Regions from separate parts of the Serratia sp. FDAARGOS_506 genome, predicted to be linked through region 2. Evidence: riboswitches for the same ligand, from Rfam matches in the RefSeq annotation. Region 2 holds a riboswitch; the other holds the start of a gene.
The links. Region 2 has a riboswitch for fluoride ahead of crcB (fluoride efflux transporter CrcB). Riboswitches for the same ligand answer to the same signal wherever they lie in the genome.
Positions count from the first base shown of each region.

Region 1: it holds a riboswitch for fluoride, as region 2 does, so the genes downstream of both, EGY12_RS18665 (DHHA2 domain-containing protein) here and crcB (fluoride efflux transporter CrcB) in region 2, are expected to answer to the same signal.

Region 1 is NZ_CP033831.1:3,833,782-3,842,634, forward strand. Features, by position in the region: gene EGY12_RS18635 (aspartate aminotransferase family protein) at 1-50, opposite strand, end outside; gene EGY12_RS18640 (diaminobutyrate--2-oxoglutarate transaminase) at 69-1,451, opposite strand; gene EGY12_RS18645 (NADH:flavin oxidoreductase/NADH oxidase family protein) at 1,957-3,177, opposite strand; gene EGY12_RS18650 (MerR family transcriptional regulator) at 3,250-3,672, shown strand; gene eno (phosphopyruvate hydratase) at 3,659-4,942, opposite strand; gene EGY12_RS18660 (universal stress protein) at 4,959-5,387, opposite strand; gene EGY12_RS18665 (DHHA2 domain-containing protein) at 5,391-6,356, opposite strand; fluoride riboswitch at 6,397-6,472, opposite strand; gene EGY12_RS18670 (PAS domain S-box protein) at 6,654-8,534, shown strand.
Region 2 is NZ_CP033831.1:2,589,659-2,598,511, forward strand. Features, by position in the region: gene EGY12_RS12555 (ABC transporter substrate-binding protein) at 1-641, opposite strand, end outside; gene EGY12_RS12560 (LLM class flavin-dependent oxidoreductase) at 668-1,993, opposite strand; gene EGY12_RS12565 (M20 peptidase aminoacylase family protein) at 2,183-3,346, opposite strand; gene cspE (transcription antiterminator/RNA stability regulator CspE) at 3,693-3,902, shown strand; gene EGY12_RS12575 (multidrug effflux MFS transporter) at 3,960-5,150, opposite strand; gene EGY12_RS12580 (TetR/AcrR family transcriptional regulator) at 5,157-5,753, opposite strand; gene crcB (fluoride efflux transporter CrcB) at 6,043-6,426, opposite strand; fluoride riboswitch at 6,506-6,568, opposite strand; gene EGY12_RS12590 (GNAT family N-acetyltransferase) at 6,651-7,079, shown strand; gene EGY12_RS12595 (diguanylate cyclase) at 7,081-8,148, opposite strand; gene tatA (Sec-independent protein translocase subunit TatA) at 8,367-8,582, shown strand; gene lipA (lipoyl synthase) at 8,677-8,853, opposite strand, start outside.

The sequences.
Region 1 (8,853 bases), 1.2 Mb from region 2:
GCCTCGGCGCTGTGCGCCGAGGAAGCCAGAATCGGGTTTAACTTGGACATCGCGGTCATTCGCTCCAATCAGACTGGCTTGACGCCGGCGGCCAACAGCGCCTGCTCAAATTTATCCAGGAAAATACCCAGCTCATCGTTGGTGATCAGCAGTGAAGGCAGCAGGCGCAGCACGCAGCCGTTGCGCCCGCCGCGCTCCAGGATCAGACCGGATTCAAAGCATTTCTTCTGCAGCAGTGCAGAGAGTTCGCCATCGGCCGGGTAGCAGCCCATGTGATCCTGCGCTTCGTTCGGCTTGACGATCTCGATGCCGATCATCAGGCCCAGACCGCGAACGTGACCGATTACCGGATAACGTTTCTGCAGCTCGGCCAGTTTGCCTTTCAGCCATTCGCCCTGAGCGGCCACTTTGTCGGCGACCTTGTGCTCTTTCAGGTATTGCAGGGTGGTCAGGCCGGTGGCCATCGCCAGCTGGTTGCCGCGGAAGGTACCGGTGTGGTGACCCGGTTCCCAGGCGTCAAACTGTTTCTTGATGCCCAGTACCGCGAGTGGCAAGCCACCGCCGACCGCTTTCGACATCACGATGATGTCCGGCTCGATGCCTGCGTGTTCGAAGGCGAACAGTTTGCCCGTACGGGCGAAACCGGCCTGAACTTCGTCGATGATCAGCAGAATGCCGTGCTCCTGCGTCACTTTGCGGATGCGCTGCAGCCACTCGGCCGGGGCCGGGTTAACGCCGCCTTCGCCCTGAACGGCTTCCAGGATCACCGCCGCCGGTTTACGCACGCCGCTTTCCACGTCGTTGATCAGGTTGTCGAAGTAGTAGGTCAGCGCCTTGACGCCGGCTTCGCCGCCGATGCCCAGCGGGCAGCGGTATTCATGCGGATAAGGCATGAACTGCACTTCCGGCATCATGCCGTTGATCGCCGCCTTCGGTGACAGGTTGCCGGTAACCGACAGCGCGCCGTGGGTCATGCCGTGATAACCGCCGGAGAAGCTGATCACGCCGGAACGGCCGGTGTGTTTTTTCGCCAGCTTCAGCGCGGCTTCCACCGCATCGGCACCGGACGGGCCGCAGAACTGCAGGCAATACTCTTTGCCTTCGCCAGGCAACAGAGAGAGCAAGTAATCGGAGAAACGATCTTTCAACGGGGTCGTGAGATCGAGAGTATGTAACGGCAAGCCGCTGGTAATGACATTTTGGATGCTTTGCAGGACGTCGGGGTGATTATGTCCAAGAGCCAACGTTCCTGCCCCGGCCAGGCAATCAAGATATTGATTATTCTCAACATCAGTGATCCAAACGCCCTGGGCTTTCGCAATTGCCAACGGCAATTTGCGCGGATAACTCCTAACATTCGACTCAAATTCGGCTTGACGCGCCAAATAGGTTTCATTGTTTCCGTTTAATGAGTTTGCAACTAAAGTATCAATACGGACTTTATCCGTCATCATATCTCTCCTACAATCGAAGGTCTCAACACGCTCCGATTGAATTAATGAATAAGAAAAGTAACTGCCTTGTGAAAAGCGCGACCAATATATGGCTTTTTTGCCCGGGACTCAATAGCCGATTTTGTTTTGAATTGTTTAGTTTTTTCTTAGGTTCATCAATATGTTGTTGATTTATTGACCGTTGATTTTGGCGGCAAAAAACAACATATCGTTAACATGGCACAAAAATCCTTTCTGCCGCCAACGCGACGGCGCCTTTAATGCGTTTATTAATAAGGTGAATTTTCAGTTAATAACATAAATAGGAAATAGCGGCTTATTTTTATCTATTCACCACATTAAGTCCTATAGCGTTTATATACACAAAATTTGTGATGAATATAAATGGCCAACCGTTAAAAGCGCAGCATCCAGGGCAGTGATTTATCACAGATTTCACGTAGCGCGATCAAAAAAGCGGGATTTTTACGCAACGCCGGCCAGTACGCCGGCGCTGTTGTCATTAACGTTGTTGTAACCAGGCGTGGTAACGCTGCAGGATGCGGCGAGTGCGCCACTGATCGACGAGCAGCGTGAACAGCGGAGAGTAGCGCACGCTGCGCGGCCGATCGTCACTCAGTGCGCGCATCCGGCGCTTGACCAATGCCATGCGGGCGAGCGACGCCATTGTTTTGTTGCGCCAGGTGACTGGAGCAGGCAGCGCATGGGGGGCTGCCCCAGTTTGCCAGCGGCGCGGCAGATCGGGCACTTCCGCCATGGCGGTGGCGATGCCGGCGACCGCGACACCGCTGTCCAGCACTTGCTGCGCCACCGAAGGACGGGCGATGCCGCCGGTGGTCATCACCGGCATGCGGGCCACGGCGGCAAGATCGCGGGCGAAGGACAGAAAATAGGCTTCTCGCGCCAGGGTGCGGCCATCCGCCGTTTCGCCTTGCATCGCCGGGCTTTCGTAGCTGCCGCCGGACAGTTCAATCATATCAACCGGCAGATCGTTCAACATCAGCACCACCTGGCGGGCGTCGTCCGATGAAAAACCGCCGCGCTGAAAATCGGCGGAGTTCAATTTGACCGCTACACAAAATTCCGGCGAGACGCGTTCGCGCACCGCACGCACCACCTCCAGCAGCAGGCGGGCGCGGTTAGCCAATTCGCCACCCCAACGATCGTTGCGTTGGTTGGTCAGCGGCGAGAGAAACTGGGAAATCAGGTAGCCATGCGCCGCGTGGATTTCCACACCGGTAAAACCGGCCTGCTCAGCGGCGTGCGCGCTGGCGGCGAAGCGCGCGATAACCTCGGCGATCTGCGCTTCATCCATCGCCTGCGGCTGGGCGAACAGCTTGCTGTGCTTGCCCATCGCCAGCGGGATGGCGGAGGGCGCCCACGCGTTGCCGCCCATATTCGCCATCACCTGCCGGCCAGGGTGATTGAGCTGCATCCACACCTGCGCGCCGCCCTGGCGCGCGGCCTTGGCCCAGGTTTCGAACGGGGCGAGCGGCGTGTCTTGTTCCAGCACCACGCCGCCGGGTCCGGTCATGGCGCGGCCGTCGATCATCACGTTGCCGGTGATGATCAAGCCGGCGCCGCCTTCGGCCCAATGGCGGTATAAGCGCCACAGCGCCGGGCCGGGCAGTTGGCCCGGGGCAGCCAGATTTTCTTCCATCGCCGCCTTAGCCAGACGGTTGGTCAGGTGGCTGCCGTTGGGCAGAGTCAGTGGGGTAAACATCGGTTTTGCGCTCCTGTCGTAAGGGGAATGGCGCTATACTAGGTTTAAAGTTAACTTTAAGGTCAATAGGGCATGAAGATCGGAGAATTGGCGCAGCGCGCCGGGATGGCCGCCTCGGCGATACGCTACTACGAGCAGCTGGGGCTGCTGCCGAAACCGGTGCGCGGCGTCAACGGTTATCGGGTCTACAGCGATAGCGCGCTGGAGCGATTGCACCTGATCCAAATCGGTCAAAATCTGGGGTTTTCGCTGCAGGCGATCCAACGCGTGCTGGCGCTGCAGGGCAGTGCTTATCAGGATGGGTTGATACGTGGCGTCGATGAACGGCTGGCGGAGATCGAGCTGATGATGTCCACGCTGAATGAACAACGAGAAACCCTGCTGAAGACCCGGCTGACGTTATTGGAGTCCGGTGTCGCCGGGCTGTGCCAAGCCAAGGGCGAAAAACAGGCCGACGCATCGCCGGCCCGGCCGGCAAAGCTTAGCGGCGTTTAAAGGCGGAACGCCCGGCATACACCGCCGCGGCGCCCAACTGGTCTTCGATGCGCATCAGCTGATTGTATTTTTCGATGCGCTCGCCGCGGCTCGGCGCGCCGGTTTTCAGATGGCCGGCTCGCATCGCGACCGTCATGTCAGCGATAAAGCTGTCGACGGTTTCACCGCTGCGGTGCGAGATAAAGGTGCCCCAGCCGTTCGCCTGGCAGAGCTGTACGGCGGCGAAGGTTTCGCTCAGCGTGCCGATCTGGTTCAGCTTGATCAGTGCCGCATTGGCCAACCGTTCATCAATTCCGCGCTGGATGTATTTCACGTTGGTGACGAACAGATCGTCGCCGACCAGCTCCACCTGGTCGCCCAGGGCGTCGCTCAGAATACGCCAGCCGGCCCAGTCGTCCTCGGCCAAGCCGTCTTCAATCAGCACGATGGGGAAATCCTGCACCAGCCGTTGGTAATAGGCCGTCATCTGGGCTGCGTCCAACTCGAGGTTCTCGCTACGCAGGCGGTACTTGCCGTCGGCATAGAATTCGCTCGAGGCCGGATCCATGCAGATCGCGATATCTTCTCCCGGCCGGTAGCCGGCTTTCTCTATCGCCTGCACGATCAGCTCGAGCGGCTGGCGGTTTGAGGCGACCGCCGGTGCGAAACCGCCTTCGTCACCGACGCCGACCGACAGGCCTTGCTCCAACAGGATTTGGCGCAGCGCCTGATAAACTTCACTGCCCCAGCGCACGGCCTCGCGTAGCGATGGCGCGCCCAGGGGAGCTATCATAAACTCCTGAAAGTCCGCCCCTTGCCACCGGGCGTGCACACCGCCGTTGATGATATTCATGCAGGGCACCGGCAGCAGGTTGGCGCCGATGCCGCCCAGATAACGATACAGCGGCAGCTGCGACAATTGCGCCGCGAGGCGGGCGGCGGCCAGAGAAACGCCGAGCAGGGCGTTGGCCCCCAATCGGCTCTTGTTCTCGCTGCCGTCCAGCGCGATCAGCCGGCGGTCTATCTCCTCTTGTTGGCGCACATCCACCCCGCGCAGCGCCTCGTTGATCGCCGTTTTGACGCTGTGCACCGCCTCCAGTACGCCTTTGCCGCCGAAACGGTGCGGATCGCCGTCGCGGTGCTCCACCGCCTCGTGCGACCCGGTGCTGGCTCCCGAAGGCACCGAAGCCCGGGCCACGACGCCCGCCGCGCTCATTTCGACTTCGACGGTCGGGTTGCCGCGCGAATCCAGGATCTCTCTGGCGGTTACGCTTTCAATCTCATAGTTCATGGGGTGTCACCTCGTTCTAGGGAGTGGGAACGTGTTTGATCAGCACGTCGATGGATAAATGGTTGATGAATTCGAAGCCGAAGGAGGCATAGACGCCAAACGGACGGTTCTGATGGCCGAGCAACAAAAGATCGACGCCTTCACGGGCAATCAGGGCTTCGACGTCTTTGAAGCGATGGATGCTGACGATTGCGCGCACCTCCAGGGGGATTGAGCAGTCTTCCACCAGGCGGCTGAGCATGGCTTTGGCGGCGATCACCTCGCTGGACTGGCGATCTTTGGTTTGCGCATCGCTGAGGTAGTCCAGCTCGGCATAGTCGGCGCTGATGTGCGCCACGGTAATGCGCGTACTCATCTGCTGATTGAGGCGTTCGGCATGGCGCAACAGCAGCCGGCCGTCGCGTTCATCCTGTACCAGCAGTAAAGCGTGTTGGTAGATCGGCATGACTTATCTCCCTGCGTGAGCAATCTGTAGGGTTAACCACGGTAAAACCTCTTTTTTTCGGCTCGTCATACCGGGCAGCGACACCTGCTGAATGGCGAGCACCCGGTTCGACGAGAAATACAGGGTGGAGCGATGGTGGGTGATATCGGTAACCAGCAGCGCGGTCATCTCCAGCCCGGCCTCCTGCTTCGCCTGCTCGAGCGCCTGTTGCAGTGCGGGCAACAGCGGATCGATGTCGCTCATGGCCCGCACCTCTATCTGCGACAGCAGCAGCGAGACGGTATGGATGCGGTAATTCTTGGCATCGCGCTGCAGCAACTGCGGGGCGGATTGCCCCGAGAGATCGGTTTTGGCGGCGAGCAGCCCGGCGGTGAAGGCGTCATAGTCGACGTGAGAGATTGCGCGTAACCGGGTGACCGCCAGCCGATCCTGTTCCGTGGTGGTCGGCGCACTGAGCGCGACGGTGTCGCTCAGGATGGCGCCCAGCAGCAGCGTGGCCTGCGCGGCGTTAAGTGGCATTGGCTTTTCTGTCGTCAGGATTTGCAGGATCAGGGTGGCGCAACAGCCGACGGCGCGCACCCAGACATCGGGCGGGTTGCGGGTGACTAACGTGCCCAGGCGGTGATGGTCGATAACGCCGACCACGTCGCTGTCGGGCAATGAGGCCGGGCCTTGTTCGATATCGGTAAAGTCGACCAGCCAGACTTTGCGGTCACGGAGATCGTCTGTCAGCAGCGCAGGCGCCTGTACGCCGGCGGCAGCCAGTATGTAGCGAGTTTCCGGCGTGAGGTCGCCTAGGCGGAAAGCCACGGCCGGTTTGCCGAGGTGATTGAGCCAGTCCGCGACCACCAGCGCGCTGCAGATGCTGTCGCTGTCGGGATTTTTATGGCCGAAAACGTACAGGGGCATTTCCCGCGCGACGGCATCGGGCTGGCGTGGAAAAGGGGTAAGACGTGAGATTTCATTCATAGCGACTCCTGACATACCTGCCTAAAAAATAAAGCGAAGTTGTATATCAGGCGTCATCATCCGGTTCGAGTGAACGCGGCGGTTGGGAAAGGTGGAACACCATCACCTTGTGAACGACTGTAGCGCAGCGCGGTGGTAAACGCAACGTCCGGCAAAGTTGGCGAGAATACATAATCGGATTGATACTGTGAGTGAGTCTATGATGGACAAGGATATTATTTGCCGCTAATCGACGGATAGGCTGAACGGACTCACGCCGGCTATGCCGGGCCCGTAGGTGACACAATGGGAGACAACATGCTCGAACCCTGCTTCCCCGAAAACGAAGCCGAACGCCTGTCGGTATTGAATTCGCTGAACGTGCTGGATTCGAACTCGGTGGAAAAACTGGATCGTATCACGCGGCTGGCGGCGAAATACTTCGACGTGAACATTGCGCTGGTGTCGCTGATCGATCGGGATCGCCAATGGTTTTTATCGCGCTACGGTCTGGATGCCCGAGAAACGCCGCGCAATATCTCGTTTTGCGGCCATGCCATCTTGCAACGCGAAGCGTTGGTGGTGCCCGATACCGCTAAAGACCCGCGTTTTTTCGATAATCCGCTGGTGATCGGCGGGCCGAGGGTCGGTTTTTACGTTGGGCAGCCGCTGTTGTCGCTCGACGGCTTGCCGCTCGGCACTCTGTGCATTATCGACAGCCATCCGCAGCCGTTCTCTCCGGAACAACTGGCCGATCTGCATGACTTCGCCGCCGTGGTGGAAGAGTACCTGCAGAGCATTGAACGCCGCGTCTATACCGAAAACCTGAAATCCGACCTGCAGCGCACGGAGGCGCTGTTCGAACAGACCTTCGCGCAGGCGGCGGTAGGGATGGCGCTGGTCTCGCTGCAAGGATATTGGCTGCGGGTGAATCCGCGCATCTGCGAAATGCTGCAGTATTCCGAGCGTGAGCTGATGGATCGCACCTTCCAGGACATTACCTATCCGCTCGATCTCAACACCGATCTGGAAAAGTTGCAGCAGCTGCTGAAAAATGAAATCAGCACCTATTCGATGGAAAAACGCTATTTTCGCGCCGACGGTTCGATCGTTTGGGTGCAGCTGACGGTGGCGCTCAATCGCTTGCCGAACGGCAAGCCGGACCATTTCATCTCGGTCATCGTCGATATCAGCGAGCGTAAGGCGGCCGAGGCCGATCTGTTCGCGTTGCAGCATGAACTGGAGGAACGCGTCGAAATCCGCACCCGTGAACTGAACGTGGTGGTCAAGAAACTCAACGAAGAGATTGAGACCCGGGTGCTCGCCGAATACCAGCTCAGCACGGAAAAAGAACGCCTGCGCGCCATTACGGACAATATGCCGGCGTTGATCAGCCAAATCGACGGTAATGAACGTTACCTGTTCGCCAACAGCGCCTATAAAACCTGGTTCGGTCTGGAAGAGAGCCGCCTCAAAGGGATGACGGTACGCGACTTCATGGGAGAGAACGTTTATCAGACAGCGAAACCGATGATAGACAGAGCCTTGGCGGGGGAAATGGTGAGTTTTGAAAATGAGCTCCAGACCCAACAGGGGCTGCTGATGATCCACACCACGCTGGTGCCGTGCGAAGCGCAGGGGTTTTATATTCTGTCCATGGATATTACCGAACTGAAACGCTTGCAACAGCGGCTGGAGTACGAGGCCACGCACGACATGCTGACCGGATTGACCAACCGCCGCGCCTTTCTGCGTCGGTTGTCCGGCACGCTGCAGGTCTGCTGCGAACAGCGGCAGATGGCGCTGTTGTTCATCGATCTCGACGGTTTCAAGACCCTAAACGACAGCTATGGCCATGACTTTGGCGATCTGATCTTGAAGACATTCGCCAAACTGCTTAGCGCCTGCGCCGGTGAACGTCATAGCGTCTCGCGCCTGGCCGGTGACGAGTTCACGGTGATCCTGTGGCCACTGGCGGATCCTCGGCGCGAGGTCAGCGAATTTTGCGAAAACGTGTTGGCGCGTCTGGCCGATATTTCGCAGATCGGTCAGCAGACCGTGAAGCTGTCCGCCAGCCTGGGCGCGGCGATCTCCTCGCACAGTGACGTGACGGAGGAGCTGCTGTTGACCCGCGCGGACGGCGCGATGTATCAGGCGAAATCGGCCGGAAAGGGCACCTACGCCATCTGCGAGCTGTGAGTGTGCAACGGTGGCGGTCTCGGGGTTACGGCAGGCCTTTTTCTCGCTGCATCATAGAGAGGGGCGGTTGGCGCGCGATCATGTCTTATGCCGTGTTGGCCTGCGGCGCTGGGGTTGCCTGCCTGACGGCTGGCGCTGTTCGTCTCGCCGTTCAGGCGGCTAACTAGTACCGTAATACGCTCAATCTTGTAGCGGTTTTTTGCGCCGTTGGCGAGGCTCTTATATATTTATTAGCATGCCTGAGGCAGGTTAGGCATGAAACGGCGGTCGGTCGGGCCGCTGTAAGTACGACAGTTAATCCGTTCGCCAAGAGGCTGCG
Region 2 (8,853 bases):
GACTGGATCGCCAGCGTGGCGGCCGCATCGTCGGTCACGTAGATCGGTTGGAAGGGTTTGAGCCCCTGCTGCCGATTCTGCTTGTCCCACGCCAGCAAGATGGCTTCCTGATTGGTGCCGGAGCCGACGATGATCTTTAATCCGGCGATATCGGCAGGCTGTTTGATCGTCGCGATCTTACCGCCGGTTTTGACGTAAAAGCCGAGCGAGTCGATGCGGTAGGTCGCGAAGTCGAAGCGGGTTTTGCGCTCTTTGGTCACGGTGACATTGGTGATGGCCGCGTCATACTTGCCGGAGACCACCCCCAGCGGCCAGTCTTCCCACGAGGTTTGCACTACGTTAAGCGTTAGGCCCAGGCTGTCGGCCACCAGCTGCGCGATATCCACTTCGCTGCCGATCAGCCGCCGGTTGTCGGCGGCGAACAGCGCCAGCGGCGGCGTGTTGAGCGCGGCGATCGCGACGGTGAATTGGCCCGGCTTCACGAAGTGGAAATCGGCCGGCAGTTTGGCGATCGCCTGCGGGTTTTTCGGCGCGTGGATCGGGGTTTCATTGGCCTGCAAATCGATGCCGGTGCCCGCCAGTGCGGCGCCGGTCAGGCTCAGCAAGGCCGCCACGAGGGCGGCGGTAACGGTTTTCTGCATAGCGGGTATCCCTGAAAGCGATCTTATTATTGGGTGAATCTGTTCAACGGGCGCTTCAGGCCCAGATGCTCGCGCAGCGTGGTTCCGTGGTACTCTCGGCGGAGCAGGCCACGTTGTTGCAGGATGGGTACCACCCGATCGACAAACTGGCCGAAGGCGTTGGGCGTACCGCCGCTGATGATGAAGCCGTCGGCGGCTTCGCCGTCGAACCAGCGTTGCAGGCCGTCCGCCACCGCTTCCGGCGTGCCGCTGAACACCGGGCGCGGCGAGGCGGCTTCCAGCGCCACCTGGCGCAGCGTGAGGTTACGCTCGCGGGCGCTGCGCTTGATGGCGTCGGTGGTGCTGCGGAAACTGTTTTGCCCCAGATCGCCGATGTCCGGGAAGGGGGCGTCCAGCGGATGGCGGGCGAAGTCGTAATGCTCGAAGTAGCGGCCGAGGTAGTTGAGGGCGTTTTCGATGCTGACCAGGCGGGCGGTCTCCTGGTACTGGCGCTCGACGTCTGCATCGTCGTCGCCGACGATCACGCTGACGCCCTGGAAGATGCGCAGGTCGTCCGGTTCGCGCCCCTGTTCCACCAGCTGCCGCTTCACGTCCTGGTAGAAATCCTGCGCCTGCTCCAGCGTGTCGTGATGGGTGAAGATTGCATCGGCGTGTTGGGCCGCCAGCCGTTTGCCGTCGTCAGAGGCGCCGGCCTGGAACAGGATTGGGCGCCCCTGCGGCGTGCGGCCGATGTTAAGTGGCCCCTGTACCGAGAAAAATTCCCCCTGGTGATTGAGAGTGTGCAGTTTGCCGGCGCGGAAGAATTCGCCGCTGGCTTTATTGCGCACGAAGGCGTCGTCTTCCCAGGAGTCCCACAGCCCTTTGGCGACGTCGAGAAACTCGCCGGCGATGCGGTAACGCAGGCTGTGTTCCGGGTGTTCGGCGCGAGAGAAGTTTTTGGCCGAGCCTTCCAGCGGCGACGTCACCACGTTCCAACCGGCGCGGCCGTTGCTCAGATGATCGAGGCTGGCGAACTGGCGGGCGACGGTGAACGGATCGCTGTAGGAGGTGGAGAGGGTGCCCACCAGACCGATTTTGTCGGTGACGGCGGACAGCGTGGCCAGCAGGGTGAGCGGTTCGAAACGATTAAGAAAATGCGGAATGGATTTTTCGTTGATATATAATCCATCGGCGACAAACACGAAATCGAATTTCCCCTGTTCGGCTTTTTTCGCCGTAGCGATATTAAATTCAAGATTGATGCTGGCGTCGGCGGTGGCGTCCGGATGACGCCAGGCGGACATATTTCCCGATGCGCCATGCAGAATGGCGCCCAGGCGCAATTGCCGTTGTTTATTCGTGTTGTCGCTCATTGTAATTATCCTGTCATGCGCCGCAGGGGCGCGCGGTGTCTGATGTATCCACTATTGATGAGCGGCAGCGGGATGTAAAACAACAAAACAGCATATTCAAATGTTGAAAATTGCAAATATCACGGCGGGCAAAATAATAAGACCCGACGCGGCATCCGCAGCGTCGGGGAAATAATTCTTTTCCGTTATTCAGGCATTGCTGAGGGCTTTTTCTGGCGCGATGGCTAATTGTTGCAGCGTGCGTTCCGCCAGCAGCGTAAAATATTGCGCAGCGGGGAACAGGGCCCGCTCATCGGGATTGAAACGCGGATGATGCAGGCCGAATTCGCTGGCGGAGCCAATGCTGACGAAGACGCCCGGCACATGGTGCAGATACAGGGCGAAATCTTCACCGCCCATCTGCAACTCCGCCTCTTCGACCCGGTAGCCGGCCTCGGCGGCGACGGTTTTGCTGAACGCCGCCCAATGTGGGTCATTGATCACCGCGGGCGGCCCCGGCTGCCAGCGGAGTTCGGCTTGCGCACCCAGCGCGGCGGCAACGCCGTCGATCACTTGGCGAATCTTGTCCGGCACCTGGCGGCGCACCGCGTCGCTGTGGGTACGCACTGTGCCTTCCAGTTCCACGGTTTGCGGCAGCACGTTCCAGGTATTGCCGCCTTCGATGCGCGTTACGCTCACCACCAGCGATTCCAGCGAGCTGAAGCTGCGGCTGGGCAGCGTCTGCAGCGCGCCGACGATCTGGCTGGCGGTGACGATGGTATCTACGCCCTGTTCCGGTTTGGCGGCGTGGGCGCCTTTACCGGTGATGAGGATCTGGAAGCGATCGACGTTGGCGTAGAACGGGCCGGCGCGAGTGGCGAAGGTACCGGTGGGCAGCTCCGGCGCGTTATGCAGGCCAAACACCGCGGCGACGTTATCCAGCGCGCCGGCATCGATCAAGTGACGGGCGCCGTTGAAGGTCTCTTCTGCCGGCTGGAAGAAGATGCGTACCGTGCCGGGCAGGTCGGCCTCACGCACTTTCAGCAGGTGCGCGGCGCCGAGCATCACCGAGGTATGAAAGTCATGGCCGCAGGCGTGCATCACGCCGCGGTTTTGCGAGCTGAAGGGCACGTCGGCGATTTCGTCGATCGGGAGGGCGTCAATGTCGCCGCGCAGCGCGATGATCGGCCCCTTGCCGCTGCCGATCTCCGCCACGACGCCGGTTTTCAGCGCCAACGGCAGCAGACGAATGCTCGCTTCTTGCAGCCAGCGCGTCAGTCGGGCGGTGGTGGCGAACTCGTGATTGGAAAGCTCGGGGTTTTGGTGCAGCTCACGCCGATAGGCGATGATTTTGTCTGCCAACTGGCTGGTCATAGGTTTGGCTCACAGTGGGAAATAAACCCTAACCCTAGTGCAGAGGCCGCCGATGCAAAAAGACCATCTGGTTATATTTCATAGCGATTGCGTCTGCATAGGGACGTCAACGCTGGGGTAAGTGGGCTGGTTTGGGCGTTCGCTCGTTATTCGCCGGCGCATGGAGAGGATTGACCTGGAACGGTAACTTATCGCAACCGGTGCAATCAATTTACACCGGACAACACGGATTTTTTCACTCTTTATCGGATTTCTGTGATCGCGGTGGTGGACAAAATCTTGCCTGCTTGCTGTACTGTGATCGACACAGGTTTTGTGTCTTTCATTCACGTTAAAGGTAAGTTTGATGTCTAAGATTAAAGGTAGCGTTAAGTGGTTTAATGAATCCAAAGGCTTCGGTTTCATTACTCCGGAAGATGGTAGCAAGGACGTTTTCGTTCACTTCTCTGCCATCGTTAGCAACGGTTTCAAAACGCTTGCTGAAGGCCAGCGTGTAGAATTTGAAATCACGAACGGTGCCAAAGGCCCATCTGCCGCTAACGTTACTGCTATCTAAGCTGCGTAGCTGAATTTCTTAAAACCCGCTCATTGAGCGGGTTTTTTATTGGGTGCGTTATGCCTTGCTGCGGCGGCCTAACAGGCTGAACAGCAGGATGGCGACGGCGTAGCAGCCGACGATGGTCAGCGCCATCGACAGGCTGGAAGTGCCGCCCAGCCCGGTGAGCGGCACGGCGCAGGCGCCGAGCGCGAACATGCACACGCCGATCAAGGCCGAAGCGCTGCCTGCTTTGTCACCCTGGCTTTGCATTGCCAGCGAAGAGGCGGTTGGGCCGACGATGCCGATCACCGCCACCGAGAAGAACAGCGGCACCAGCAGCAACACCAGCGGCGCATGCAGCGCGGCGGCCAACAGCAGCAACAGCGACGCGACGGCCGCCAACGTCAGCCCGCTCTTCAACACCCGGCGCTCCCCCCAACGCGAACTGAGGCGGCTGGCCAACTGCGCCGCAATGATCAGCCCGACGCCGTTAATGGCGAAGCACAGGCTGAACATCTGAGGGCTGAGGCCGTAGATTTGCTGCAAGACGAAAGGTGAGGCGCCGATATAGGCGAACATGCCGGCCATCACGAAGCCCTGCGTCAGGCACAAGCTCATGAAATAGCGTTGGGTCAACAGACTGCCCAGCGACATCAGCATCGCCAGGATACCGCCTTGGCTGCGGCGCTCGGCCGGCAGGGATTCGCGCAGTTTAAGCGCTGACAGGCTGAACAGCAGCACGGCGATAGCCGCCAGCACACCGAAGATGCCGCGCCAGTTCATCACCTGCAGCATGACGCCGCCCAACACCGGCGCGACGATCGGCGCCAAGCCGTTGACCAGCATCAGCAGGGCGAAGAAGCGGGTCAGCTCATGGCCGGCATACAGATCGCGGGCGATGGCGCGGGAAATCACCGCCCCACCGGCGCCGGCGATGCCCTGCAGCAGACGGGCGATCAGCAGCTGGTCGATGGTGGGTGCCAGCGCGCACCACAGGGAAGCACCCAGCAACAGGATCAGTGACAGCAACAGCGGACGCATACGGCCCAGTTTGTCGCTGTAAGGGCCGAAAATCAGCTGGCCGACGCCCAGGCCAAGCAGCCCGGCGGTCAGGCTGAGCTGCGCGGCAGCGGTGGAAGTATTCAGCTCGCCCGCCATCTCCGGCAGGGCGGGCAGGTAGAGATCGGTGCACAGCGGCCCCAGCGCGGCCAACAGGCCAAGCACGACGGCGTACACCAGACGTTGTCTGGCTAAGTGTTTGGTCATGAGAGATTAGAGTTTCCTGAACAGGTGAGAAATGGCCTGCTGATACAGATCGCGCAGCAGGGACGCATCGGCTTTTTGCGTGGTAAGGATACGGTAACCGGTGCCTTCGCTCATGACGGCGATAAACTCCACCCGCGCGGCGATCTCTTCCGCGCTGAAATGGGGATACAGTCGCTGCAGATTGTGGCACACGTGGCGAAACAGCCGCGCTTCCGCGTCGCTGAGCATTTTGGCCACCACCGGGTTGCGCGTGGCCTCGGCGGTCACTTCCAGCATCAGCATATGATCGGTTTCGCTCTCGCCCGGCTGCTGAAACAGCGTGCGCGCCGCCAGCGTGCCGGCGATCAGGTTAATGTGATCGCCAAGGTTTTCCAACCGCTGCATCTTGCTGGCGATGATGCGGTTGACGATTTCCTCGATAATCGCGTCTTTATTAGCGAAATAGCGATAGATTTGCCCGACGCTGAGCTGCGAGCCCTGGGCGATTTCCGCCATACTGGCGGCGTGGAAACCGTGGCGGCGGAAGCTGATTTTCGCCGCTTCGACGATCTGATCGCGGCGGGCCTGCACCTTGGCTTGTTTACTGTCGTTGGGGGAGAGCATCTGCCCGATCCTTTGCTACGCGTGAGCCGGATTCACATTTTTGGGTGTGAACGTTCATTCTCAATTGTAGTGTAACCGACGGGAAAGACGCAAGATGAACGCGTGCTGCGGGGAAAAGGCGCTTAAGCGAACAGGTAGGATTTGATAAAGGCGGCGACGATCAGCACGCACAGCGCAACGGCAAACGCTTCGGCGGCGGTTTTCGGCAGGCTAAACATAGCGGTTTCTCATCCAGTCAGGAGTACTGGATGAGATTATGCGCATGCAAGATTAAGGAAACATTAAGGGCTTAGCGCCCGTTGACCCACATCACCAGCATGAAAGCCAGCAGCGTCATCGCCAGCGAGCCGGCCAGGTTGAGCAGCATGTTGGCCAGCGCCCAGCCGAAGCGGCCATCCTGCATCAGGTACACTACCTCCAGCGAAAAGGTGGAGAAGGTGGTCAGGCCGCCGCAGAACCCGGTGGTGATCAGTAATTTCCAGGTGGGATCCAGATGCGTCATGCGGGTGAAAATTGCCATCGCCAGGCCGATGATAAAACCGCCGATCAGATTGACCATCAGCGTACCGAGCGGAATGTGGGCGTTCAGCGGATTCATTTTCATGCTTACCGCCCAGCGCAATACGCTGCCGACGCCGCCGCCGATAAATACGGCCAGTAAAGAGCTCAACATGGGGCAACTCCCTTTCAATCAGAGAAATTCACGGGACTCGGAAAGGGACAGACGTAACGCTACGCGCCCCTCTCCGAGAGGTTACGTAGACATCATCAGCCTGTGAAGGCGGTTAGGGAGGAATGTCATCTCCAGCATGCCGCACGGCCTTTTTCGCCGTACCCGGTGGATGTTACACCTAACGCCGCCTATTTTGTAGTATCGACAATCTGCGAGGTCATCCCATGGAAATCAGAACGGCGCGCCTGAGCGATCGCCAGGCTATTGCCGAATTAATGACGGCGTTGGATTATCCCGGCACCGAGGCGTTTCTGGCGCAGCGGATGCACCAGCTGCTGGCGCATCCGGACGAGGCGCTGCTGGTGGTGGTGGAGGGCGAGCGGGTGCTGGGCGTGCTGTCGTTGCATTTTCTGCCGCAACTGGCGTTGGCCGGCGACATTGGCCGCATCAGCTATTTTTGCGTCGACGACCGAGCGCGCGGGGCGGGCGTAGGGCGGCGGCTGTTGGCGGAGGGCGAGGCGCTGGCGCACCGTCGCGGCTGCGATCGGCTGGAAGTTCATTGCCACAGCCGCCGCGAGCGGGCGCATGCGTTTTACCAGCGTGAAGGCTTTGTCGAAGCGCCGAAGTATTTTGCCAAGTTATTAAACCAGTAAGTTAGTCGCCCGTCGGCGTCGCCGTTTCCAGGCGATTGCGGCCATTTTGCTTCGCCCGGTAAAGTGCGCCGTCGGCCGCTTTCAACCAGTCCAGATAACTGCCCAGCGCAGGATGATAGTTGGCGATGCCGGCGCTGATCTGCAGCCGCAGCTGTGGCGCCTCTTTAAAGATCACGGCGTCCAGCCGCTGCTGGATGCGCCGCAGGACGGTTTCCGCCTGTTCGGCGCTGGTGTTCGGCAGCACTGCGCCAAACTCGTCGCCGCCGTAGCGCCCGACGATATCCACGTTGCGCAAGCCAATCAGCAATTCTTCCGCCAGCGCCGCCAGAGCCTCATCCCCCAGCGCATGGCCGAAAGTATCGTTGATGGTTTTAAAGCGATCGATATCCATCAGGATCAGCGTGGCGTTGTCCTGGTAGCGGCGGCAGCTGTCGAACTGGCGATGCAGCAGATGCTCCCAATGGCGGCGGTTGTACAAGCCGGTCAGCCCATCGCGGGTGCTGATGCGTTGCAGCTCCCGTTTCTTTTCCGCCAGCCGTTTGGCGGTGCGATAGGTCACCAGCCCAAGCAGCGTCGGGTAAAGGTAGATCATCGGCAGGCACAGATAGATTTGCAGCGCTGTGCTGTGCGGGTAAAACGGGAAGCCGAGCAGTGCGCCGGTCAGCGCCGCCGCGGCTAATTGAATCGCCAAGCCTTTGACAAATAATGCCTTACCGGCCGAAGCGATGTTGTTCATGCTCATCATCGACAGGATGACGATCGTCGGCAGCGCATTGAACGCCATCATCGCCGCCCAGAACCCGCCGAAGGCGGAGTCGATCAGCAGGTTGCGGAGCTCGGCTTTGAACGGATCTTTAGCGCGGCAGGCCAGGCGGTAGGCGAGATGCGGCCAGAGAAAGCCGTGAAAGGCCAGCAATAGCCAAACCTCTACAGATGGATCCAAGGGGGAGAGCGCGGCGAAGACGCAGATGAAGCCAAGCCCCAAACCGACGGTGCGGGGCAGGTAGGTGCGTTTGGCGAAGCTGAGGCCGGATTTTCGGGCATCGAAAACGGGGGGCGCAATATACATCCGGCATCTCCCTGATGAGTATCACGGCAGCGTATCATGCGGGTGATAAACTAAGAATAGTCTGGGATTCACGCCGTGAGGCCGCGTGGCATTCCTGCGACGGATCTCACTCTGTTACATGTTGCAGTTGTGCGAGCCAGGGGAAAGTCGCTAAATATTCGCAGGCAAGGTCAGTTTTTCTCGCTGTTCACGCAGCGCTCTATGATAAGAAGGTGAGTATGGAAGGTATCAGCATTACCAAACTTCTGGTGATTGCGGTGTTGGTGATTTTACTGTTCGGCACCAGCAAACTGCGCACGCTCGGCGCCGATCTTGGCGCGGCGCTGAAAGGCTTTAAAAAAGCCGTGGGCGACGACAGCACGCCGCCGGCCGCCGGCAACAACACCGCCGAGAGCCAGTCCGCTCAGCAGAGCGTCGAAAAGAAAGACGTTTAATTTCGTCTGATGGCGCGCAATAAAAAAACGGATGCCTTGCGGACATCCGTTTTTTGGCGTTTCCGCCGTATTTAGCGTAACAAACTATTACGCGTTATTTCACTTCCATCCCTTTGGCCTGCAGATCGGCGTGGTAAGACGAACGCACGAACGGGCCGCAGGCGGCGTGGGTGAAGCCCATCGCCATCGCTTCTTCTTTCATCTCGTCGAACTCGGCCGGGCTGACGTAGCGCTGCACCGGCAGGTGGTGACGGCTCGGCTGCAGGTATTG